4 regions of the Rhizobium sp. YTUHZ044 genome follow, and region 4 is predicted to be linked to each of the others. Evidence: predicted binding sites of a transcription regulator. Region 4 holds the regulator's gene; each other region holds the start of a gene.
What was found. Region 4 encodes LexA, which represses DNA repair genes until DNA is damaged. Its sites were predicted from a motif close to TGTTCNNNNTGTGTTCNG; they were not measured.
Positions count from the first base shown of each region.

Region 1: NL154_RS20490 (helicase-related protein) is a predicted target of LexA. The motif match lies at 3,703-3,720, and genes of this name have one in related genera.
Region 2: NL154_RS14010 (putative DNA modification/repair radical SAM protein) is a predicted target of LexA. The motif match lies at 2,529-2,546, and genes of this name have one in related genera.
Region 3: NL154_RS00265 (DNA recombination protein RmuC) is a predicted target of LexA. The motif match lies at 2,148-2,165, and genes of this name have one in related genera.

Region 1 is NZ_CP101426.1:4,178,764-4,184,248, reverse strand. It holds gene NL154_RS20495 (RNA-binding S4 domain-containing protein) at 1-355, opposite strand, end outside; gene NL154_RS20490 (helicase-related protein) at 358-3,540, opposite strand; gene NL154_RS20485 (DUF3309 family protein) at 4,338-4,493, shown strand; gene NL154_RS20480 (YMGG-like glycine zipper-containing protein) at 4,521-4,781, shown strand; gene NL154_RS20475 (beta-ketoacyl-ACP reductase) at 5,163-5,485, opposite strand, start outside.
Region 2 is NZ_CP101426.1:2,802,103-2,807,587, forward strand. It holds gene NL154_RS14005 (UdgX family uracil-DNA binding protein) at 1-1,291, opposite strand, end outside; gene NL154_RS14010 (putative DNA modification/repair radical SAM protein) at 1,291-2,523, opposite strand; gene greA (transcription elongation factor GreA) at 2,789-3,265, shown strand; gene NL154_RS14020 (glycosyltransferase family 4 protein) at 3,293-4,351, shown strand; gene NL154_RS14025 (dicarboxylate/amino acid:cation symporter) at 4,572-5,485, opposite strand, start outside.
Region 3 is NZ_CP101426.1:51,670-57,154, reverse strand. It holds gene def (peptide deformylase) at 1-406, opposite strand, end outside; gene NL154_RS00270 (globin-coupled sensor protein) at 505-2,001, opposite strand; gene NL154_RS00265 (DNA recombination protein RmuC) at 2,198-3,421, shown strand; gene NL154_RS00260 (ribokinase) at 3,501-4,400, shown strand; gene NL154_RS00255 (methyl-accepting chemotaxis protein) at 4,641-5,485, shown strand, end outside.
Region 4 is NZ_CP101426.1:1,784,782-1,790,266, forward strand. It holds gene NL154_RS08875 (ComEC/Rec2 family competence protein) at 1-2,274, shown strand, start outside; gene lexA (transcriptional repressor LexA) at 2,255-2,974, opposite strand; gene NL154_RS08885 (VOC family protein) at 3,170-4,066, shown strand; gene kdsA (3-deoxy-8-phosphooctulonate synthase) at 4,063-4,908, shown strand; gene eno (phosphopyruvate hydratase) at 5,050-5,485, shown strand, end outside.

The sequences.
Region 1 (5,485 bases), 2.3 Mb from region 4:
TCGGACGGCCGGTACCCGTCCCCCGGGTCGCTTGCTCGTACGGCGTGAGACGTTTTGTCTCATCCGGCGGCGGGGATTGGTCGTCGTAGAGCAGGCGGGCCTCCTCGTAGGGACCCCGCCGCTCCCCGGCGAGACGCACGATGAGAATGACATCGCGCCGCTCCAGCGTCAGTTCGACGCGGTCACCCGGCTTGACCATCTGGCTCGGGTGACTGCAGCGCTCGCCGTTGATGCGCACGTGCCCCGACTGGACGTGACTCTGGGCCAGCGAGCGCGACTTCACCATGCGCGTGAAAAACAGCCACTTGTCGATGCGCTGGCGCGAACCGCTTGCCGGCTGTGTCTCCCCGCCCATGATTACTTCTTCATCTGTTCCTTGAGAGCTGCGAGCTTGGCGAAGGGAGAATCCGGATCGATCGGCTTCTCCTTGCGCGGCGGCTTGGCCTCGAAGCGCAGCGGCTGGGCGCCGCGATTGTTGTTGCGGTCGTTACGGTCATTGCGATCGTTCCGCTCGCCGCGGTCCTTCCGATCGCCACGGTCCTGACGATCACCGCGCGGCTGGTCCTTGCGCTCGCCCCTTGCTTGCTGCGGTCTGCCACCGTCACGGCCGCCACCGTCCTTGCCGCGGCCGTGGCGGTTGTCGCGCCCGTCGCCGCCGCGATTGCCTTCGCCGCCTTCACCGCCGTTCGGACGGCGATTGCGTTCGCCGCGCTCCTGGTTCTGGCCGCCCCGGCGTTCGCCATGGCCGCCGCGTGCTTGGCGATGGTTGTCATTGCGGCCGCCGAGACGCCACAAAAGAACCGGCTTCGGTTCCGCCGGCTCGCCAGCTTCCCCGGAGGCGGCAGTCTCTGCCGAAGCGGTTGCCTCGGTCACTTCGGCCGCAGCGTTGCTGTCGTTCGCTTCTGTGGCGGGGACGTCGGCCGCCGTCGAAGCCGGCTCGGCTTGGGTCGGCTCGGAAACAGCCTCTTCCGTCGCTCCGTCGGCATCATCGTGATCGGCTTTTTCTGCCGCTTCTTCCGCGGATGTTTCCGCGGAGGCGGCAGGGGCTGAAGCCGCGTCCTGCGCCGCAAGATGGGCCGACGCCTCTTCCGCCTTCACGGCATCGGCGCGATAGCCGAGGCCCTTGAGGATCTCTTCCATGTCCTCGAGCGTCGCCCCGAGAATCGACAGCATCGCCGTCGTCGTCGTGAAACGGCGACCGTCATAGGCGCCCTCCGGACGATTGCTCTGACCGGGCTTCCATTGCAGCAGCGGACGGATGATATCGGCAAGCCGCTCCAGAATGTCGATGCGCACGGCGCGCTTGCCGAGGAAGCGGAAGCCGGCGAGCTTGTAGAACATCCGCTCGAAGCTCGGATCGGTGACGACCGAGGTGCGGCCGGCGGCAAGCACGGGGATGAGATCGCCGTAGCCCGGCTTGTCGAGACCGTCGTTCTTCAACGCCCAGAGCAGCGTGATCAGTTCGGCAGGTGCCGGCTTCAGAAGGGCCGGAACAAAGATATGATAGGCACCGAAACGCACGCCGTAGCGGCGCATGGAGGCGCGAGCCTCCTGATCCAGCGACTTCACCTCTTCGGTGACGTCGCGGCGGAAGAGCACGCCGAGATTTTCGACCAGCTGGAAGGCAAGTCCCTTGGCGAGGCCCTGCAGATCCTCGGCGCGCGACAGATCATCGAGCGCTTTCAATACCGTGCTGATGTGATGATTGACGAAACGTTCGATACGGGCGGCGACGTGATCGCGGGCATTGCCCGTCAACTGCTCGTCGGCGAGCAGGATCACGCGCGGCCGCATGACGTGATCGCTGCCGGAAAGCCGCGCCACGGGATCGCCGAGCCAACGGATCAAGCCATCCGAACCGATCGCCAGATCGCTATTGCCCGCGGCATGCAGCCGGGCCGCACGGGCCTCGAACTCGAGCGCGAGCGCCTTCTGCGACGCAGCCTGAACCGCCTTGGCATCCGGTCCATCCGTTCCCCCCACCGGGGTGAAACGGAATCCGCTCAACTGCCCTACATGATGTCCTTCAACGAAGACATCGCCATTCACACTGATTTCAGCTTCCAGCATCGCATTCTCTCTCAGGCGCTTCATGAGCACAGATGTCCTGCGATCAACAAAGCGTTTCGTCAACCTTTCATGTAACGCATCGGACAATCGATCTTCGATTTCCCGCGTCTTTTCCTGCCAATGTGTCGGATCGGCAAGCCAGCCGGGCCGATTCGAAACGTAGGTCCAGGTCCTTATCTGCGCGATTCGCGCCGAAAGCGTGTCAATTTCCCCATCAGTTCGATCCGAGCGATGAACCTGCTCCGCAAGAAACTGCTCGTTCACCGTGCCATAGCGCACGAGATCGGAAAAGAGGGTCGAAATAAGATCGGCATGTTGGGCCGGAGTGATACGCCGGTAGTCGGGCAGCGCGCAAGCCTCCCAGAGTTTTTCGACGCGGGCCGGCCTGTCGGCGAGGTCGATCACTTCGGGATAGCGCGAAAGCTGCTCGAGCGCCTGCTGATCGACCGCCGGCAGCGCCCGCGTCAGCCCGGGCACGCGCGGCCCGGCCTCCAGGCTGGCGCGCAGCGACTGAATTGAGGAGAAATCCATCTCCGTCGTGCGCCACTGCAGAACCTTGACGTTGTCGAATTCATGTCCCTCGATGCGCTGCACCACTTCCTCGTCGAAGGGCGAGACTTGGCCGGTGACACCGAAGGTGCCGTCCCGCACGTGCCGCCCGGCGCGGCCGGCGATCTGGCCGAGCTCGGCCGGATTGAGGTTGCGGAACTGGTAGCCGTCGAATTTCCGGTCCTGGGCGAAGGCGACGTGATCGACGTCGAGGTTGAGGCCCATGCCGATCGCATCGGTCGCCACCAGATATTCGACGTCGCCCGCCTGATAGAGCGCGACCTGCGCATTGCGGGTGCGCGGGCTCAGCGCCCCCAGCACGACCGCCGCGCCGCCGCGCTGCCGGCGGATGAGCTCGGCGATGGCATAGACCTCATCGGCGGAAAAGGCGACGATGGCCGAGCGCTGCGGCAGCCGGGTGATCTTCTTCTGCCCGGCGTAAAGGAGATGCGAAAGCCGTGGCCGCTCGACGATCGTGACGCCGGGCAGGATCTGCTGCAGGATCGGCCGCATTGTCCCCGCGCCCAGAAGCAGCGTCTCATCCCGGCCGCGAAGGTGCAGGATACGGTCGGTGAAGATATGGCCACGCTCGAGATCGCCGGCGAGCTGGACCTCGTCGATCGCGACAAAGGCGGCTTTGGTCTCCCGCGGCATCGCCTCGACCGTGCAAACGGAAAAACGCGCATTGGGCGGCGAAATCTTTTCTTCGCCCGTGACCAGAGCCACGTTCTGCAAGCCGACCTTCTCCACCACCCGCGTATAGACCTCGCGGGCCAAAAGCCTGAGTGGCAGGCCAATCACGCCGGTCCCATGTGCGACCATGCGCTCGATGGCATAATGGGTCTTGCCGGTATTGGTTGGTCCAAGCACCGCGGTCACACCGCGCCCGCTGAGAATCATCGGCTGCGAAGTCAGAGTCATGGTCCATGCAAGTGAGGCAGGCGCGCCCCGGGAAAAGTTTTGCCATCTCGATGGAGGCACAGAACACATGGACAGCTACTGCCGCAAACGCAAGGGCAGATTTCAAAATGCGTCGGGGATTGCGACTTTTGCGAGTCGTCCGGACGGTCCGCATTTCCGATTCGGAACAGCGTGAGAACGAATCAGAGACGAATCGCTGACTCCTGCTGATTCAGCTTTTGTTCACGGCTAAGTATTGATTTTGAATCACTTTTTCCTACTAAATGCTGAATCGCGGGACTCTCTCCGGTTCGCATTTTGTGACCCTGCCGGAGGTCTGTCATTCGCTTTTTGCCAAGGGAAAAATCCGCCGAAATTAACGTCTCGATCAAATCCGGAACGAATCGGCGACGAATCGCCGACTGCTCTGCTTTCCCCTTTCGTTCACGGCCATATCTGGTGGCGTCGTCATGTTCCGCCCGCTAGATGCGGGGCAGGCGGCAAGATCTCGTCACGTCGGTGTTAATCTTCCGGCGAGCAAATTCACACAGCCTTAAGCCTGACCCGCTTGCCCGTCGGACCGATCAAAAACGGAACGAATCACCGACGAATCGGAGCCATCGTGATCTTCCTGCTTTGTTCGCCGCAACATGTTGGATTTCAATGTCTTTTTAACCATACGGGCCTTTTGCCAGGGGTGACGGATCACAAACCATGAATCGCGTCGCATCCTAATTCGCGCGCCCAACCGGGAACAAAAATCGCCAATGTGTGTTTCTTGTCCATTCAGATTGCAGATGAAATGAAGGAAAAACACCATGCTTGGCACGATACTTCTCGTTATCCTCATTCTGCTCCTGATCGGAGCCCTGCCGAACTGGGGTTATAGCCGTGGCTGGGGCTATGGACCTTCCGGCGGTTTGGGGCTAGTTCTGGTCATTATCATTATCCTTGTACTAATGGGCCGCATCTAAAGCCCGACTAACCTGGGGAGTTACGACATGATGAAGAAGATTGTTCTTATCGGCGCGCTCGTGGGCGCTCTCGCATCCTGCACCGCGACCGAGCAGGGCACGGCGATCGGCGCCGGCACCGGTGCAGTCATCGGCGGTGCCGTCACCAACAGCTGGGGCGGTGCCGCAGTCGGCGCCGTTGCCGGCGGCCTGACCGGCGCTCTCATCGGCCAGTCGGTCGAACGCCGCGGCTACTGCATCTATCGCGATCGCTACGGCCGCCGCTACGAGGCGCGTTGCCGTTACTGATCGCATCACATATCGGACTCCCAACGGGCGCTTCTGCGCCCGTTTTTCTTTGCCGACACGTCCGTCAACGTGACGTTGACGATCGGTCATGAAAGTCAAATCCACCAACGCCCATTAGCTAGCCGCATATTTACCTCGTACGCGCAGGGCAGGCGCCATCGCCCGACAATTCCACCGTCGTCATTCTCGTCGCCGCGGCTTTCCTGACAACCGCGGTCTCATCTCTTGTCTTGGTAGCAGAGATCGCTCGCGGCAGCGAATGCCGGCCATGATTCGGGTTGATCGAGACCGGAACACCGGCAACCGCTTCTGCCCTCCCGAACAAAAGCAAAGGCGCGTTCTGCAACGCGCCTTTGCAAATCGACACACGTTCGTCCTATCTTAAACGAAGAATTGCCCGCCATTGGCCGTCAGCGTCGAACCGGTGATGAAACCAGCATCGTCGGAGACGAGGAAGGTAACGCAGCGGGCAATCTCTTCGGGCTCGCCGAGACGGCCGACCGGGATCTGCGGAATGATGCGTTCATTCAGTACCTTCTCCGGCACGGCAAGCACCATTTCCGTTCCGATATAACCGGGGCAGATGGCATTGACGGTGATGTTTTTCGCAGCCCCTTCCTGGGCAAGCGCCTTGGTAAAGCCGAGATCGCCGGCCTTGGCCGCCGAATAGTTCGCCTGGCCCATCTGGCCCTTCTGGCCGTTGA
Region 2 (5,485 bases), 1.0 Mb from region 4:
CATCCTGCAGGCGCTCTTTGACATCGGTCAGCGCCGCAAGCGCCGTCGCCCCCAATGCGACAATCAGTTTCGGCTTGAGGAGCGCCATCTCGCGATCGAGCCACCAGCGGCAATGCTTCACCTCATTCATATTCGGCTTCTGATGGATGCGACGCTTGCCCCGCGGCTCGTATTTGAAATGCTTGACGGCATTGGTGACGTAGAGCCTCGAGCGGTCGATGCCCGCCTCCGATATCACCTGATCGAGAAGCCTGCCGGCGGGACCGACGAAGGGACGCCCGGAAATATCCTCCTGGTCGCCCGGCTGCTCGCCGACGAACATCACCTGCGCATCGCGCGGCCCCTCTCCGAATACCGTCCGCGTCGCATTTGCATGAAGCGGGCAGCGTGTGCAGACAGCGGCCTCCGCGCGAAGTGCTTCCAGCGTGCCCGCAGTAGCCGCTGGTTCTGCGGGGAGATTGCGCGCGGCCCGCTGCAAGCGGTCGTGAAACGGCAGCGACTGCGTCGCCTCCCGCGCCGCCATCTCCCGCACCTTGCTTTCGGCCGATGCAATCAAGCCAGGAATGAGGTCGGCCTCCGGCAGGTTCTTCCAGTATTTCTTCGGCATCTCCGCCTGCATCGCCTTCACCTTCAACCGCGCGGGGTTGAAGATGCTGGCATAGTAGGTTCGCCAGAGTTCGTCCGTGGCATCGGTGAGATTAGGCCTTTCGCATGGCTCGTCGGCAATCGTCAGCCGCTCGCCGTTCCAGGCCGCCGAGCCCTTGGGCGTGGCGATCAGCCAGTCCATGTCGCTGAAACGGCGCTGGAAAAAGGGAGCCGTGCGCCTGACGACATGATGGTCCGGCTCGAACCAGGCGAGGAATTTCCGACGACCTGCCGATACCGCGCCGACTTCCTTGAAACGGACGAAGGCCGTCATCTTGTGCGCGTCGCGCCGAATGTTCTTCGCCATCAGCCTGGCCCGCACAACATCCTCGTCGGAGGTCACCTCCAGCAGTTGCCGATCCAGCTGCAGCCTCCAGAGGAGACGGTACAGCAGAGAAAATCGCGCCGGATCGGAATGGCAGAGGACGGTCTCAGCAAGCTCGATGAAAGCGGGCGGCACCGTCATCGGCTTACGCGTTGTCGCAGGCGCTGGCGGCATGGCGTCCCGTTGAAACGACAGATCGGCCTCGGCGCTTTTTTCGCGCCAGTCGATCTCCTCGGGCAAGATGCCGGCTGCCGCCAAAACGCGTGCGGCATCGCGCCATTCGCCAAGATCTCCACGTCCTGCAAGCACGACCCGGCGCATCACAGCAAGGACAATTGTTCATGCTGCGGCTCGAACACGGCGCGCAGGTCCGGGCGGTCGACCAGCCGTCGCGGCGACCAGCCTTCCGCGGAGACGAAGGATTGGACTTTCTTGATCGAAACTCCGAGTCGGGAGAGATCATCAAGCCGCAGGCGACGAAAACGGCGCGCAGAGACGATCGCTTTCACGGTTTTGGTGCCGAGGCCCGGCACACGCAGCAACCGCTCGCGCTCGGCCTTGTTGATGTCGACGGGAAATTCGCCCCGGTTGGCAAGCGCCCAGGCAAGCTTCGGATCGAGATTGAGATCGAGCATGCCGTCCGCCTGGTTCGCAGTAATCTCCTCGATGTCGAAACCGTAGAACCGATAGAGCCAGTCGGCCTGGTAAAGCCGATGCTCGCGCATCAGCGGCGGCTTGATCAGCGGCAGGTTTTTCGAGGAGTCCGGGATGGGGCTGAAGGCGGAGTAATAGACGCGCCTCAGGCCATAGCTGCTGTAGAGCCGGCCGCTGCTCGCCAGAATAGTCGCGTCATTGGCCCCATCCGCCCCGACGATCATCTGCGTGCTCTGGCCGGCTGGCACGAAACGCTGGCGTTTCCCGGTCTTAAGCGTCGGTTCATCGGCAGCCTCGATCTTCGACCTGATATCCGCCATCGATCGTCTGATATTGACGGGCTTCTTTTCCGGCGCGAAACGGGAAATCCCGCTGTCGGTCGGCAGCTCGATATTGAGCGACAGCCGATCGGCATGAAGCCCCGCCTCCTCGATCAGATGCGGCGACGCCTCGGGGATCGCTTTCAGATGGATATAGCCGCGGAAATTATGCGTCACCCGCAGCTCGCGGACGATGCGGACCATCTCCTCCATCGTGTAATCGGAAGAGCGAATGATGCCGGAGGAAAGGAAGAGGCCTTCGATATAGTTGCGTCGGTAGAATTCGAGCGTCAGCCAGACGACTTCCTCCGTCGTGAAGCGTGCGCGCTCGACATTGCTGGAGGAGCGATTGACGCAATAGGCACAGTCGTAGATGCAGAAATTGGTGAGCAGGATCTTCAGAAGCGAAATGCACCGTCCATCCGGAGCATAGGCATGGCAGATGCCGGATCCCTCGGTCGAACCCAGTCCGCCGCTTGCGCTCGAATCGCGTTTCACCGTGCCGCTGGAGGCACAGGAAGCATCGTATTTTGCGGCATCGGAAAGGATGGCCAAACGTTCGGTTAGCGACTTCTTCATTAGTATGTTCACTATATGTTCCATGGCGCAAAGTCAATCCCGGCGCGGCTGCCGCTCCCCCGTTTGGCACGCATCACCCGACGTACCAGCGGGTATCCGTTTCATTTATGCGAATTTTCTGGAAATCAGCCGTGGCGATCTGCTATAAGCATGCAACTATGATTGTGGCACGGTTCCGAAGTTCCTCTTCGGGACCTGTTTTCTTTTGTGTGTGCCTGACTGTGCTGACGCAAGACGGCGGCCGCAAGGAGTGAAGGACAGAAAAATGGTTGATAAGGTACCGATGACACAGGGTGGTTTCGTCAAGCTGCAGGAAGAGCTGCGCTGGCGTCAGCAGGAGGAGCGCCCCCGAATCATCGAGGCGATCGCCGAAGCCCGTGCTCATGGCGACCTTTCCGAAAATGCCGAATACCATGCCGCCAAGGAAGCCCAGAGCCACAATGAGGGCCGCATCACCGAGCTGGAAGACCTGACGGCCCGCGCCGAGGTCATCGACCTCACGAAAATGTCCGGCGACAAGATCAAGTTCGGCGCCAAGGTGAAGCTCGTTGACGAGGACACCGAGGAAGAAAAGACCTACCAGATCGTTGGCGACCAGGAAGCCGACGTCAAGGCCGGCCGCATCTCCATCTCCTCCCCGATCGCCCGTGCGCTGATCGGCAAGGAAGTCGGCGATTCCATCGAGGTCAATGCGCCGGGCGGCTCCAAGGCCTACGAAATCCTACAGGTTTCCTGGGGCTGATCGCCCGTCAGACACGAGACCCATTCCTTGCCGGATATTCGTGACGTCGAGATCATCGCGCCCAACTTCAAGCGCCGGCTCTCCGGCGTCACGTCGACCATCGTTCAGCTCATCCCATGCCAGATCTGGCTTGGGATGCGCATAGCGACGCTCGGCCCCGGCCTGCCGGAGGGCTTGGCCAAACTGAGATGGGCGCAGCTTTTCGGGCTGTGGCGTCCGCCGGCCAGGCGACGTCACCGCGTCTGGCACGCCCGCCGCAACAATGAGATGGCCGTCGGCATCCTGCTTCGCCATGTCCTGCGCATGCCGCTGAAGCTGCTCTTCACTTCGGCGGCGCAACGCCGTCACACCGCCTATACGAAATGGCTGATCCGCCGCATGGACGCCGTGATCGCGACCAGTGACCGCTCAGGCTCCTTCCTCGAAGTGCCTCACACTGTCATCCAGCACGGCGTCGACCTTTCTCTCTTTCACCCACCGGAAACCGCCGACGACGGCATAACCGCGACCGGCCTGCCCGGCCGCTATCTCGTCGGCTGCTTCGGCCGCGTGCGCCATCAGAAAGGCACCGATCTATTCGTTAAGGCGATGATCGAGCTCTTGCCGCAGCATCCGGAATGGACAGCCGTCGTCTCCGGCCGCGTGACGGCCGAGCACACCGCCTTCGCCGAAAAGCTCAAGGCCGATGTCGCCGCCGCCGGGCTCACCGACCGCATCCTGTTTCTCGGCGAAGTGCCTGATATCAAGGTCTGGTATCGCCGCCTGACGCTCTACGTCGCCCCTTCCCGCAACGAGGGTTTCGGCTTGACGCCGCTCGAAGCCATGGCCTCGCGGACGGCCGTAGTGGCATCGGATGCGGGCGCCTATGCCGAACTCATTGCCGAGGGCGAGACCGGTTCGGTCGTGGCTGCAGGCGATGGCGAAGCGCTGACGCGGGCAATCGCCCCCTATATCGCAGATCCGGCGCTGGCGATCGTGCATGGCGAGAATGCATTGCGTCATGTCCGGGCGAATTTCGCGCTGGAGAAGGAAGCAAAAGCGATTGGCGCTGTTTACGATCGCCTTCTCGGCGACAACAGTGGTTAAAGCCGAAACGGGAAACTGCCTGCTGAAAAAGCCGGCCAACTTCTCCTTCGTCATGCTCAGGCTTCCCGAGCAACTGCCTCCGTTTGATAGGGCAGCAGATCCTTCGGCACAACAAGGCCGAGGATGACGTCGACTAGAGAACGAGAGTTATCAACGAGCGAACGGCCCATCGGATGACGGGCCGCTGCAAATATCCAAGAATGGCGAACAGGTCGGCCTGTTATTCCGCCGGCTGAAGTCCGGCAGCCGGAGCGCCCTGTTCTGCCTGGCCGCCCAGCGCTCTGGCGAGCTGCGCCGTATCCAGCTCGTTTTCCCAACGGGCAACGACGATCGTCGCGACCGCATTGCCGACGAGGTTGGTCAGCGCCCGGCACTCCGACATGAAGCGATCGATGCCGAGGATGAGCGCCATGCCGGCGACCGGCACGGAGGGCACGACGGAGAGCGTCGCGGCAAGGGTGATGAAGCCGGCGCCGGTGATGCCGGCAGCACCCTTGGAGCTCAGCATCGCTACCAGCAGCAGCAGGATCTGGTCACCCCAGGAGAGATTGATGCCGGTCGCCTGGGCAATGAAGAGGGCTGCCAGCGTCATGTAGATATTGGTGCCGTCGAGGTTGAAGGAATAGCCGGTGGGGATGACGAGGCCGACGACCGAGCGCTTGCAGCCGGCCTTTTCCATCTTGTTCATCAGTCCCGGAAGTGCGGCTTCGGAAGACGAGGTGCCGAGAACCAGCAGCAATTCTTCCTTGATGTAGCGCAGCAGCGCCAGGATCGAGAAGCCGTTATAGCGGGCGACGGCGCCGAGCACGACAAGGACGAAGAGCAGCGAGGTGAGGTAGAAGGTGCCGATCAGCATGGCGAGGTTGGCGATCGATCCGACGCCGTACTTGCCGATCGTGAAGGCCATGGCGCCGAAGGCGCCGATCGGGGCGGCCTTCATCAGGATGGCAACGAGCTTGAAGACGGGGGCCGTCAGGGCGTTGAGGAAATTGACGACCTGCTCGCCCTTTTCGCCAACCATGGCGAGCGCGATGCCGAAGAGCACCGAGAAGAACAGCACCTGCAGAATATCGCCATCGGCAAAGGCGCCGACGATCGTCGACGGGATGATATTCGTCAGGAAGCCGACGATGC
Region 3 (5,485 bases), 1.7 Mb from region 4:
GCTGCAGGCAGGTGGCGAGCAGCCCGTCGGCTTCCACTGTCTGTTCCTTGCCGTTGCGGTCGAGATACTTGACCGAGACGGCAGCCGGCCGCTCGACCTCGGCATAATAATCAGGAATCGACAGGCAGCCTTCCTCATAGACTGAGCGCTCGTCGGACGATTTGACGATCTCCGGATTGATGAAGACCTGCGGCTGCTTTTCCTCGCCCTCGCGGGAGACGTCGATGACCAGCATGCGGCGCGGCACGCCGATCTGGATTGCGGCAAGGCCGATGCCCGGCGCGTCGTACATGGTTTCCAGCATGTCGTCGGCAAGGCGCTGCAGGTCGGCATCCACACGCTCGATCGGCTTGGAGAGCTGACGAAGAACGGGGTCGGGAAGAATGATGAGTGGCTTGATGGTCATGGGCGTTCCCATAACCCATCTTTTCCCGCTATGGAATTATCCGGCGCGCGGGGAAGGCGCTTTTTTGCATCCCCGCCCGGAATTTCGCCATATTCGCCTCACGCCACCCGGCGAGCCGCGACGACGGCAGGGCCTTCCGAGCGGGCGCGGAAGCGGCGCAGCAATTCGATCAATTGGTCCACCTCGTCCTTGAGGCGACCGGTTTCCGCCGACGTGCGCTCAACCATGCCGGAATTCTGCTGGGTGATCTCGCCCATGCTGCGGATTGCCACGCTGACCTCGTTGACGCCGGTCGCCTGATCGCGAGCGGCGGCGGCGATATCGGCGACGAAGCGGTTGATGATGTCGATGCGGCCGATCATGTCGTTCAGCGCTTCGCCAGTGCTGGAGACGATGCCGACACCCTCGTTGACCTGGGTCGAGCTCTGCGAGATCAGGTTCTTGATCTCCTTGGCAGCCTCGGCCGTGCGCTGGGCAAGTTGGCGCACTTCCTGGGCGACAACGGCAAAACCCTTGCCGGCATCGCCGGCGCGCGCTGCCTCGACGCCGGCGTTCAGCGCCAGAAGATTGGTCTGGAAGGCGATTTCGTCGATGACGCCGATGATCTTGGAAATCTCCGTCGAGGATTTCTCGATGCCGGCCATCGCCGAAACGGCGCTGGTGACGAGCTCACCCGAATTCTTCGCCTTCTGCTGCGTCTCGCGTACGGCGTCCGAAGCCTTCTCGGCATTGGCGGCCGTCTGGCCGACGCTGACGGAAAGCTGCTGCAGGGCGGCCGAGCTCTCCTCGACGCCCGCCGCCTGCTGGGCAGTGCGCAACGCCAGGTCGTTGGTCGCATTGGAAATGACGTCGGCGCCGTTCATGATATGGCCGGACGTGTCCCGCACCGATGCAAAGGACTGGCGAAGCGCCTTGACGGCACGATTGTAATCCTCGGCCATTTGCCGGAAATCACCTGGCAGGTCGGACGGCAGGGTAGCCTCGAGATCGCCGTTCGACAGCGCCTCCAGGCCGCGGCGCAGCTGCTCGAGCGCAAGCGCCTGGTCGGATTGGGCTTGGGCGCGCTGCTCTTCAAGAGCCTGGCGTTTGGCTTCAAGCGTCTCGAGATAGACCGAGATGGAATAATCCATGTCGAGCATGCCCGCCTTGATGACCGCCGACAGCTTCTCGGCGAGCAGTTTGCCCTGCTGGCGCGCGAAGACCGACGGCCACTGCTTCTCCATGATGCCCTTGACGAGTTCGGACATGACAAGGGCGTAGCCGCCGACATACCAGCGCGGCTCCAGCCCGATGCGGGCATGCGTTCGGCCGACCGCGGTCACGCCGTCCACATAGCTCTCGTCGAAGGCGCCGCCGGCAAGCTTGCTCCAATGATCCTGCTGGTGCTTCTTGGCGTGGGCGACATGGTTCTTATCGGCGAAAAAAGCCGATACGGCGGGGGTCCTGGCGATCTTGGCATAAAACTTATCGAGGGCAGCGCCGATCAGCTCTGATATGACGGGGCTGATATCCCGCATCGACCGGCGCGCCGCCTCGTCCAGTTCGATGAAATCGAGACGCTGTCTGAGGGCACTGTCGGTCTGCTGGGATGTCATGGAAATCTCTGTACTTGGCGCAACGGCGCGGGAGGGAATTCATTGGCACAGATTTTGGCCAATATGGTTGAGCAATGATTAAACTGGCAGCGATTTTCCGCGTCGGCGAGGAAAGCGACAGAGAGGATATTGGGAATTGCCGATTTTGTTCACGTTTTGATCTATATATTGCCCCATCTTCTGTTATGGTTGCGGCATGACCGTTCATCCCGAATCGCTCGCCCTCTCCGTCGCCTCGCTCAGTCCGGCCATGCTGGCGCTTGCCGGCGGCGTTCTCATCGCCTTTGTGCTTCTGGTGATCATCCTTCTCTTGCGCGGCATCAGCCTCCGCCGCGAGCAGGCGGAGGAGGCGAGCCTGCGGGCTGGCGAAAGCGAGGCGCGCATGGCCGAGCTTTTGAAGATCCAGGCGGAGATGCAGGGCCGCATCACGGCCATGGCCGAGGTTTTCGGCGCGCGTCAGAGCGAGCTCAATCAGGCAATCAGCCAACGTCTCGACGGCATGTCGCAGCGCGTCAGCTCGACGATCACCGAGCAGACGAAATCGACGCATGAGAATCTGCAGCGGCTGCAGGAGCGGCTGGCGGTCATCGATGCGGCGCAGAACAATATCCAGACGCTCGCCAAGGACGTCGTCGGACTGCAGGCGATTCTCTCGAACAAGCAGACGCGCGGCGCCTTTGGCCAGTCGCGGATGGAGACGATCGTCGCCGACGGCCTGCCGATGGGCGCCTATGCCTTCCAGCAGACGCTCTCCAACGGCTCGCGGCCGGACTGCACGATCCGCATGCCGAACGGCGCGCCGCCGCTTGTCATCGATGCGAAGTTCCCGCTCGAAGCCTGGAACGCCATCCGTGACGCCGGCAGCCCCGAGGCCGCCAAGATCGCCGGCCAGCAGTTCCGCCGCGATATGGAGATCCATATCCGGGATATTTCGGAGAAATATCTGATTCAGGGGGAAACCCAGGAGACGGCCTTTCTCTTCGTGCCGTCGGAATCGATCTTCGCGGAGATCCACGAGAACTTCGAGCCGCTGGTGCAGAAGGCACACCGAGCGCGCATCGTCATCGTCTCGCCATCACTTCTGATGCTGTCGATCCAGGTCATCCAGGCGGTGCTGAAAGACCAGCGCATGCGGGCGCAGGCGCATCTGATCCAGGGCGAGGTGGCACTGCTGATGGACGATCTCGGCCGCCTCGACGAGCGGGTGCGCAAGCTGCAGGGCCACTTCGCCATGGCGCAGAAAGATATCGACATGGTGGTCACGTCAGCCGACAAGCTCACCAGGCGCGGCGCCAAGATCGAGGCGCTGGAATTCGAGGCAGGCGGTGACGCCAAGCCCGCCCGCGATGGCGAGGCTCCGGCCAAATCGGTGGAAAGCCGTACCGGCCTTCTCAAGCTTCGGGTGGTTGACGAGGAGTGACCGCTTCGGGCAGTGTCTCGCCCCATGGAATAGCAGGGGCATGATGTCATTCGCATGCTCTAAAAGACGGGACAGCCTGATGATCACAGTTTTCGGATCCATCAACATGGATCTCATCGCCACGACCGAGCGACTGCCGAAGCCCGGCGAGACGGTGGCCGGCAACGGTTTTGCCACGGCTGCCGGCGGCAAGGGCGCCAACCAGGCGCTGGCAGCCCGCCGCGCCGGCCGCTATGTGCACATGGTCGGCGCCGTCGGCAAGGATGCTTTTGCCGCCGATGCGCTTGCCCTGCTCGATGCGGCGGGAACCGATCTCTCCCTCGTGAAGCATGTTGACGGCCCCACGGGCACGGCGCTGATCCTGGTCGGCGCCGACGGCGAGAACATGATCGCCGTGGTTCCGGGCGCCAACGGCCTGGTCACGCCAGCTGATGCGGAAATCGCGGTCGGCCGCATGAACGAAGGCGACATGCTGATGTTGCAGCTCGAGGTGCCTGTCGCGGCCGTCGAACGCGCGCTCTCGGCCGCGCGCGCCAAGGGCATCACCAGCATCCTCAACCTCGCCCCCTTGATCCCCGATGCACCGCGCCTCGGTCGCCTGGCCGATATCGTCATTGCCAATGAGACCGAGTTCGAGCGGCTTGCCGGACAGGACGGCATGGACGCACAAGCGCGCGAGGCAGCGCTTGTCCGCCTGCATCAGGAAACCGGCCAGACCCTGATCGTGACGCTCGGCGGCGATGGCGTCATCGCCATCCGGGATGGGGTCATTTCACGGGCGCAAGGGCTGGCGATCGATCCTGTCGATACGGTCGGGGCAGGCGACACCTTCTGCGGCTATCTCGCCGCCAGTCTCGACGAGGGCCTCGACTTTCGGACGGCGCTGCACCGGGCGGCAGTCGCCGGTTCACTCGCATGTCTCAAATCAGGAGCGCAACCGTCGATTCCTGTGAGTGAGGAAGTCGCAGACAGAATATAGGCTAGCCTGCCTGCGAAACTCGCCAGATCTCCTTCAATTTTAAGGGAGATTTCTGCGGCTTTCATCATACAAACCGCTAAAGTTTCACTCAAATTTAAGAGGTCTCCGGCGATCTTCCCAGTGATCGCCGGGTCTTCGCGCTTGCGGATCCGCGGCTGATGCGGCTGCTCCATGACGGAGCCATGCCTTCGCTCCTGCGCCGGAGAATGCACGTTCGGCGTATCCTTGCCCGAGGACCCCATGTTCATTTTTCGCATGAAATCGCTTGCGGCGAAGCTCATCGTCATCACCGGCGTCGCTATCGCGCTTGTTCTCATCGTTTCGAATCTCTTCCTCATCGGCCAGACCCGGGACCGCGTCCAGACGCTGACGATGGACCAAGCCAATCTCGAGGCGAAAGCGATCGCCAACGAAATCGCCGCCAATGTCGGCGAACTCGCCAGTGCCGCACGCAGCATGACAGGCGTGATCGGTCGAGCCCACGAAGGCAAGTCGCTCGACCGCAGGGGCATGATCAACGTGCTGAAAGCTAATCTCGAACAGAACGCCTTTGCCTTCGGCAGCTGGTTCTGCGAGCAGCTCGGCGCGCTCGACGGCAAGACCACCGAGATCGCCAACAATAATGACGAAGGCACGAACAAGAACGGCGCCTTCACGCCCTATTGGTCGAAGACCAAGGACGGTGGAATCCAGTACTCCACCTTCGACAATGATTATACCGCCGAATGGTGGAAGCTTGCTGCCGACAGTGGCAAGGGCGCGATCACGACCCCCTACCTCGCCCAGGGAACAGATGTGCCGACGCTGCTGACGTCCATTGCCTATCCCGTCATATCGGGCGGCAAGATGATCGGTGTCGGCGGTGTCGACATCTCGCTGAAGTCGCTGACCGACAAGCTGCAGGCGCTGCATCCCTTCGGCTCGGGCCGGGTGACGCTGCTGTCCCAGGCCGGCAACTGGATCGTCGCACCGATCCCCGACCTGATGACGAAGCAATATGACGGCGAAGGCGCCGACGTCGTCAAGGCGGCGCTGTCGAACAAGCAGCCCGGCCTCGTCCGCAACCTCACCTATGACGGCTTCGA
Region 4 (5,485 bases):
CCTGCCGGAGCCTGCATGCTGGGCGAAGAGGCCGATTATGGCCGAATGCTGCTGTTCTCGCCGGTCTTCCTCGGAGCCGGCTCGGCCTTCTGGTTTCTTGCGGCATCGGATTTGCCCCTCGTTCCATCGCTGCTCTGCTTGCTGGTGTCGGCGGCGGCGGTTTTCCTCACCGGTCCCAGCCGACCGGCCTTGCGCGCAAGTTTGATGGCGCTGGCACTTTTCGCCGGCGGCATGCTCTCGGCTCAGTTTGAGAGCTGGCGGGCTTCGACGGTGATCCTCGATTCATCCGTGACGACGACGGTGACCGGCCGTGTCGAACGGCGGGAAGGGGACGGCCGCGGGCGCTGGCGCTACATTCTTGCCGTCACAGGCACCGAGGCTCCGGAGCTGAAACGGCCGCCGAGACGCATCACCGCGATCGTCCGGGGCGCCGATGCGCCTTTCGAAATCGGCGACATCATCACCGGCAAGGCACGGCTGACACCGCCGGCGGGCCCCGCACTTCCCGCGCTCAACGATTTCTCCTTCGGTGCCTATTTCGACGGCATCGGTGCCAACGGTTTCTTCTATGGTGCGCCGGAGAAACTCGACTTGGAGGCGGGCCCGCAGGCGGCCAGCTCGACGTCGGACGCTCTGTTCGAATGGCTCTACCGGCTGCGCAGCAGCATCGGCGACCGCATAAGATCGATCCTGCCCGGCGATACCGGCGCTTTTGCCGCTGCTCTGGTGACGGATGAACGGCGCGCCATCTCGAAGACGACGACGGAGGCGCTGCGCCAGTCCGGCCTTGCCCATATCGTCGCGATCTCGGGCCTCAACATGGCGCTGTCGGCCGGCATCTTCTTCGTCGGCTTCCGCATGCTGCTCTGCCTCTTTCCCGGCGTCGCCCAAGCCTATCCGACAAAGAAGATCGCCGCCGCCGGTGCGCTCATGGCCGTCACCGCCTATTACCTGATCTCCGGTTTCGGGGTTTCGGCCGAGCGCGCTTTTATCATGATGACCATCATGCTGATTGCCGTCTTCTTCGATCGGCCGTCGATCAGCCTGCGCAATGTCGTTCTCTCTGCGCTCATCATCATCGCCATTTCACCTTCGGAAGTATTGGGACCGAGCTTTCAGATGTCCTTTGCCGCGACATTGGCTTTGGTATCGGGCTATCAGCTGTGGAAGGACAGGCGTGTCCGTGAAAACGCTTTCCTGAAATTGCCGATCATCAGGCCGGTGGTTGTCGTCGCCGGTTTCTTCGGCGGCGTCTTCCTGACCTCGCTGATCGGCGGTTTTTCCACCGCCCTGTTTTCGATCGAGCATTTTCATCGCCTGACGGCTTACGGCCTGCCGGCAAACCTTGCGACGATGCCGATCATCTCCTTCATCGTCATGCCGGCCGGGCTGCTGGCGATGCTGCTCATGCCCTTCGGGCTGGATGCTCCGCTCTGGACGGTGGTCGGATTCGGCCTCGATCTGGTGATTGCGGTTGCCAAGACGGTGTCCGGCTGGGGCGGCGATATCGGCATCGGCCGCTTGCCCGCCTGGTATTTCGCAGTGGCGGTGGCAGGCTTTCTGCTGCTGACGCTGCTGCGCACCCGGCTGCGCCATGTCGGCACATCCATCATCGCCGTCTCGACACTCACCGTACTGCTGCTGCCGGCTCCCCGCCCGCCGGATCTGGTGATTTCGGAGGATGGTGGTCTGGTTGCGGTCGTTGCGGCTGAGGCAATCGCGTCCAACCGTGAAAACCCGCCGGATTTCATCTTCGACCAGTGGCAGCGAGCGCTGGTCCTGCCGACACATGTTCCACCGAAGATGCTGGATGGTCCGGCTATCCCGCCGGAAGGAGAAGACCGCCGAGTCAGGCTTTCCCGCGATCAGCAGAACGAAGCGAGCGCAGCGATGCGGGCAGCCGCAGCAGGCGGTGAAGCAAACCGGTTTTCCTGCGTCAAGAAGGCGTGGTGCACATCACGACTCGGCAATGGCCATATCGTCACCGTCATCGACAATGCCGCCTATCTCGGCCCGGCCTGCGATACGGCCGATATCGTCGTGACCTCGGTCCGCCTGCGTTTCAACAGCTGCCGTTCAGGCGGGACGCTCTTCACCGGCGAGACGCTCCGCAGGACCGGTTCCGTCGAATTGCGCTTCGCCGATGCCGGCCTGCAGGTCGCAACCGCATTCGAGGCGCTATCGCGGCCATGGATGCGCCATCGCGCCTATGATTGGCGCAAAGACAGTTTTACCGAATCCGGTCCGGCTGCTGTCAGTGATAACGGCGAATGAGGCCGACGAGCTTGCCCTGCACCTTGACGCGGTCCGGCCCGAAAATCCGGGTCTCGTAAGCCGGGTTGGCGGCTTCCAACGCGATCGAGGCGCCCTTCCGGCGGAAGCGTTTCAGCGTTGCTTCCTCGTCGTCGACGAGGGCAACGACGATGTCGCCGGGACTTGCGGTGCTGCCGTTGCGGATGATCACGGTGTCGCCGTCGAAGATGCCGGCGTCGATCATCGAATCGCCCTTGACCTCCAGCGCGTAGTGCTCACCGGAGCCAAGCATGTCCGCGGGAATGACGATGTCATGCGTGTTGTTCTGGATCGCCGAGATCGGAACGCCGGCGGCGATTCTTCCCATGACCGGCACGGAGACAGAGTTGCCGTTGTCGGCGACCGGCTTTGCGGCAGCGGGGGCGGCGACCGGCTGGGGTTTGCCGAGGCTGCCCTCGATGACGCTCGGCGAAAAACCGCGGCGCTGTTGCAGGCTGGGGTTATAGGCCTCCGGAAGCTTGATCACTTCAAGCGCCCGGGCGCGATTCGGTAGGCGGCGAATGAAGCCGCGCTCCTCGAGCGCCGTGATCAGGCGGTGAATGCCGGATTTCGAGGCGAGATCCAGGGCATCCTTCATTTCGTCGAAGGAGGGAGGGACGCCGGATTCCTTCATGCGCTCATGAATGAAAAGGAGAAGCTCCTGTTGTTTGCGCGTGAGCATCGACGTCAGACCCCTGATTGAAACAAATCCAGAACAGACACTATATGTTCCATATGTGTTCCGCAAGTAGCTAAATTTCCGTAAAACTTCGGGCCAACTCGTCGAGATTTTTAATTTCATTCGACGGGATTGGCGCACATCGCTTGCATTCGGGGAGGGGCTGTCGCACATCTTTGCCCCTTTCAGGAGGATATCATGAACGCGCATTCCGCCAAGTCGCATCCGCTGGATCACGTCGTGCTGCCGGTGGTCAATATCGATCTGGCGCGTGAGAGGCTCGGCAAGCTCGGTTTCACCGTCGCCGCCGATGGGCGCCATCCCTTCGGAACGGAGAATGCCTGCGTCTTTTTCGCCGACAAGACCTATCTGGAGCCGCTTGGCGTGGCGAGCGTCGAGGAGAGCGAGGCAGCGGCCCGCCACGGCAATGTCTTCATCGCCCGCAATCGCGCCTTCCGCTTCCGCTGCGGCGAGGAGGGATTGTCTGCGCTGGCCTTCCTCAGCGAGGATGCCGGCCTCGATCATAAGCGCTTCGTCAGCAACGGCGCGAGCGCCGGCGAGATGTTGCAATTCAGCCGGCCGATGCGGATGCCGGATGGTTCGGAGACCGTCGGCAGCTTCAAGCTGGCCTTTGCAGCTGATCTGCGCGCACCCGATTTCTTTCTCTTTACCTGCCAGCGCATCAATTCCTTCCCGACAGATCGCGCCGCGCTGGAGACGCATGCCAATGGCGTGATCGGCATTGCCGAGATCGCGCTTTGTGCGCCGGACCCGGCGGCATTCGCCGCCTTCGTCGGGCTTGCGATAGGGCAGGCGGCGGCGGAGAAAACCGGTTTCGGCGTGAATATCGCGGCATCAAATGCGAAGATCAGCCTGATGACGCCCGAAGGGCTGGAGGCCTATTTCGAGCTTGCCGTCTCATCCGCCGATCGTGGTCTGCGCGGCCGGGTAATCCTCTTCACCGTCGCCGATCTTGCCGTGACAGAAGCGCATTTGGGTGCTAACGGGATCACATTCACGCGCAAGAACAATCGCATTCTGGTGAAGTCTACGCCCGGGCAGGGTGCGCTCTTCGCCTTCGAGGAAACACGATGAGCACCGACACGAATTCCGAAGTCAGGATCGGCGAAGGCGAAGGTCAGGTCACCTTTTCCAATACCGCCCGCCTGTCGCTGATTGCCGGCCCCTGTCAGATGGAGAGCCGGGACCACGCCTTCATGGTCGCCGGCACGCTGAAGGAGCTTTGCGCAAAGCTTGGCATGGGTCTTGTCTACAAAAGCTCCTTCGACAAGGCCAACCGCACCTCGCTCTCGGCCGAGCGCGGCATCGGCCTGGAAAAGGGCATGGAGGTCTTTGCCGACCTCAAGAAGGAATTCGGCTTTCCGGTCATAACCGACGTCCATACGGCCGAGCAATGCGCCGAGGTGGCCAAGGTGGTCGATGTCCTGCAGATCCCGGCCTTCCTCTGCCGTCAGACCGACCTACTGATCGCCGCCGCAAGGACCGGCCGTGCCGTCAATGTCAAGAAGGGCCAGTTCCTCGCCCCCTGGGACATGAAGAACGTCCTGAAGAAGCTCAACGCCAGCGGCAATCCGAATGTGCTCTTGTGCGAGCGTGGCGCTTCCTTCGGCTACAATACGCTGGTCTCCGACATGCGCTCGCTGCCGATTATGGCGGCGATGGGCGCTCCCGTCATCTTCGACGCGACGCATTCCGTCGCTCAGCCGGGCGGGCAGGGCGATTCCTCCGGCGGCCAGCGCGAGTTCGTGGAAACGCTGGCGCGCGCGGCAGTGGCGACGGGAATTGCCGGCGTCTTCCTCGAAACCCATCAGGACCCCGACAACGCGCCGTCCGATGGCCCGAATATGGTTTATCTCAAGGACATGCCGCGACTGCTCGAGAAGCTGCTTGCCTTCGATGCGATCGCCAAGTCCTGACGTTCAACAAGCTGACATGTTCGTGGTTTAGGCCACGACGGAATGCTGGTTCGGAGGCCGGAAATTGCGGCATTGTAATTTGCACGCCTTCGATTATGACAGGCTTCGAACGACTTATCACCCACCGAGCAGGAAGAACCCATGACTGCAATCACCGATATCATCGCCCGCGAGATCCTCGATAGCCGTGGCAACCCCACCGTCGAAGTCGACGTCTATCTCGAAGACGGCAGCATGGGCCGCGCGGCCGTTCCCTCGGGCGCCTCGACGGGCGCGCATGAGGCGGTCGAGCTGCGCGACGGCGGCAAGCGCTATCTCGGCAAGGGCGTCGAAAAGGCGGTCGAGGCCGCCAACACCGAAATCTTCGACGCGATCGGCGGCATCGACGCCGAAAACCAGATTCAGATCGACAACATCATGATCGAGCTCGACGGCACGCCGAACAAGTCGCGCCTCGGCGCCAACGCCATCCTCGGCGTCTCGCTCGCCGTCGCCAAGGCTGCCGCCCAGGCATCCGGCCTGCCGCTTTACCGCTACGTCGGCGGCGCTTCCGCCAGCCTCCTGCCGGTGCCGATGA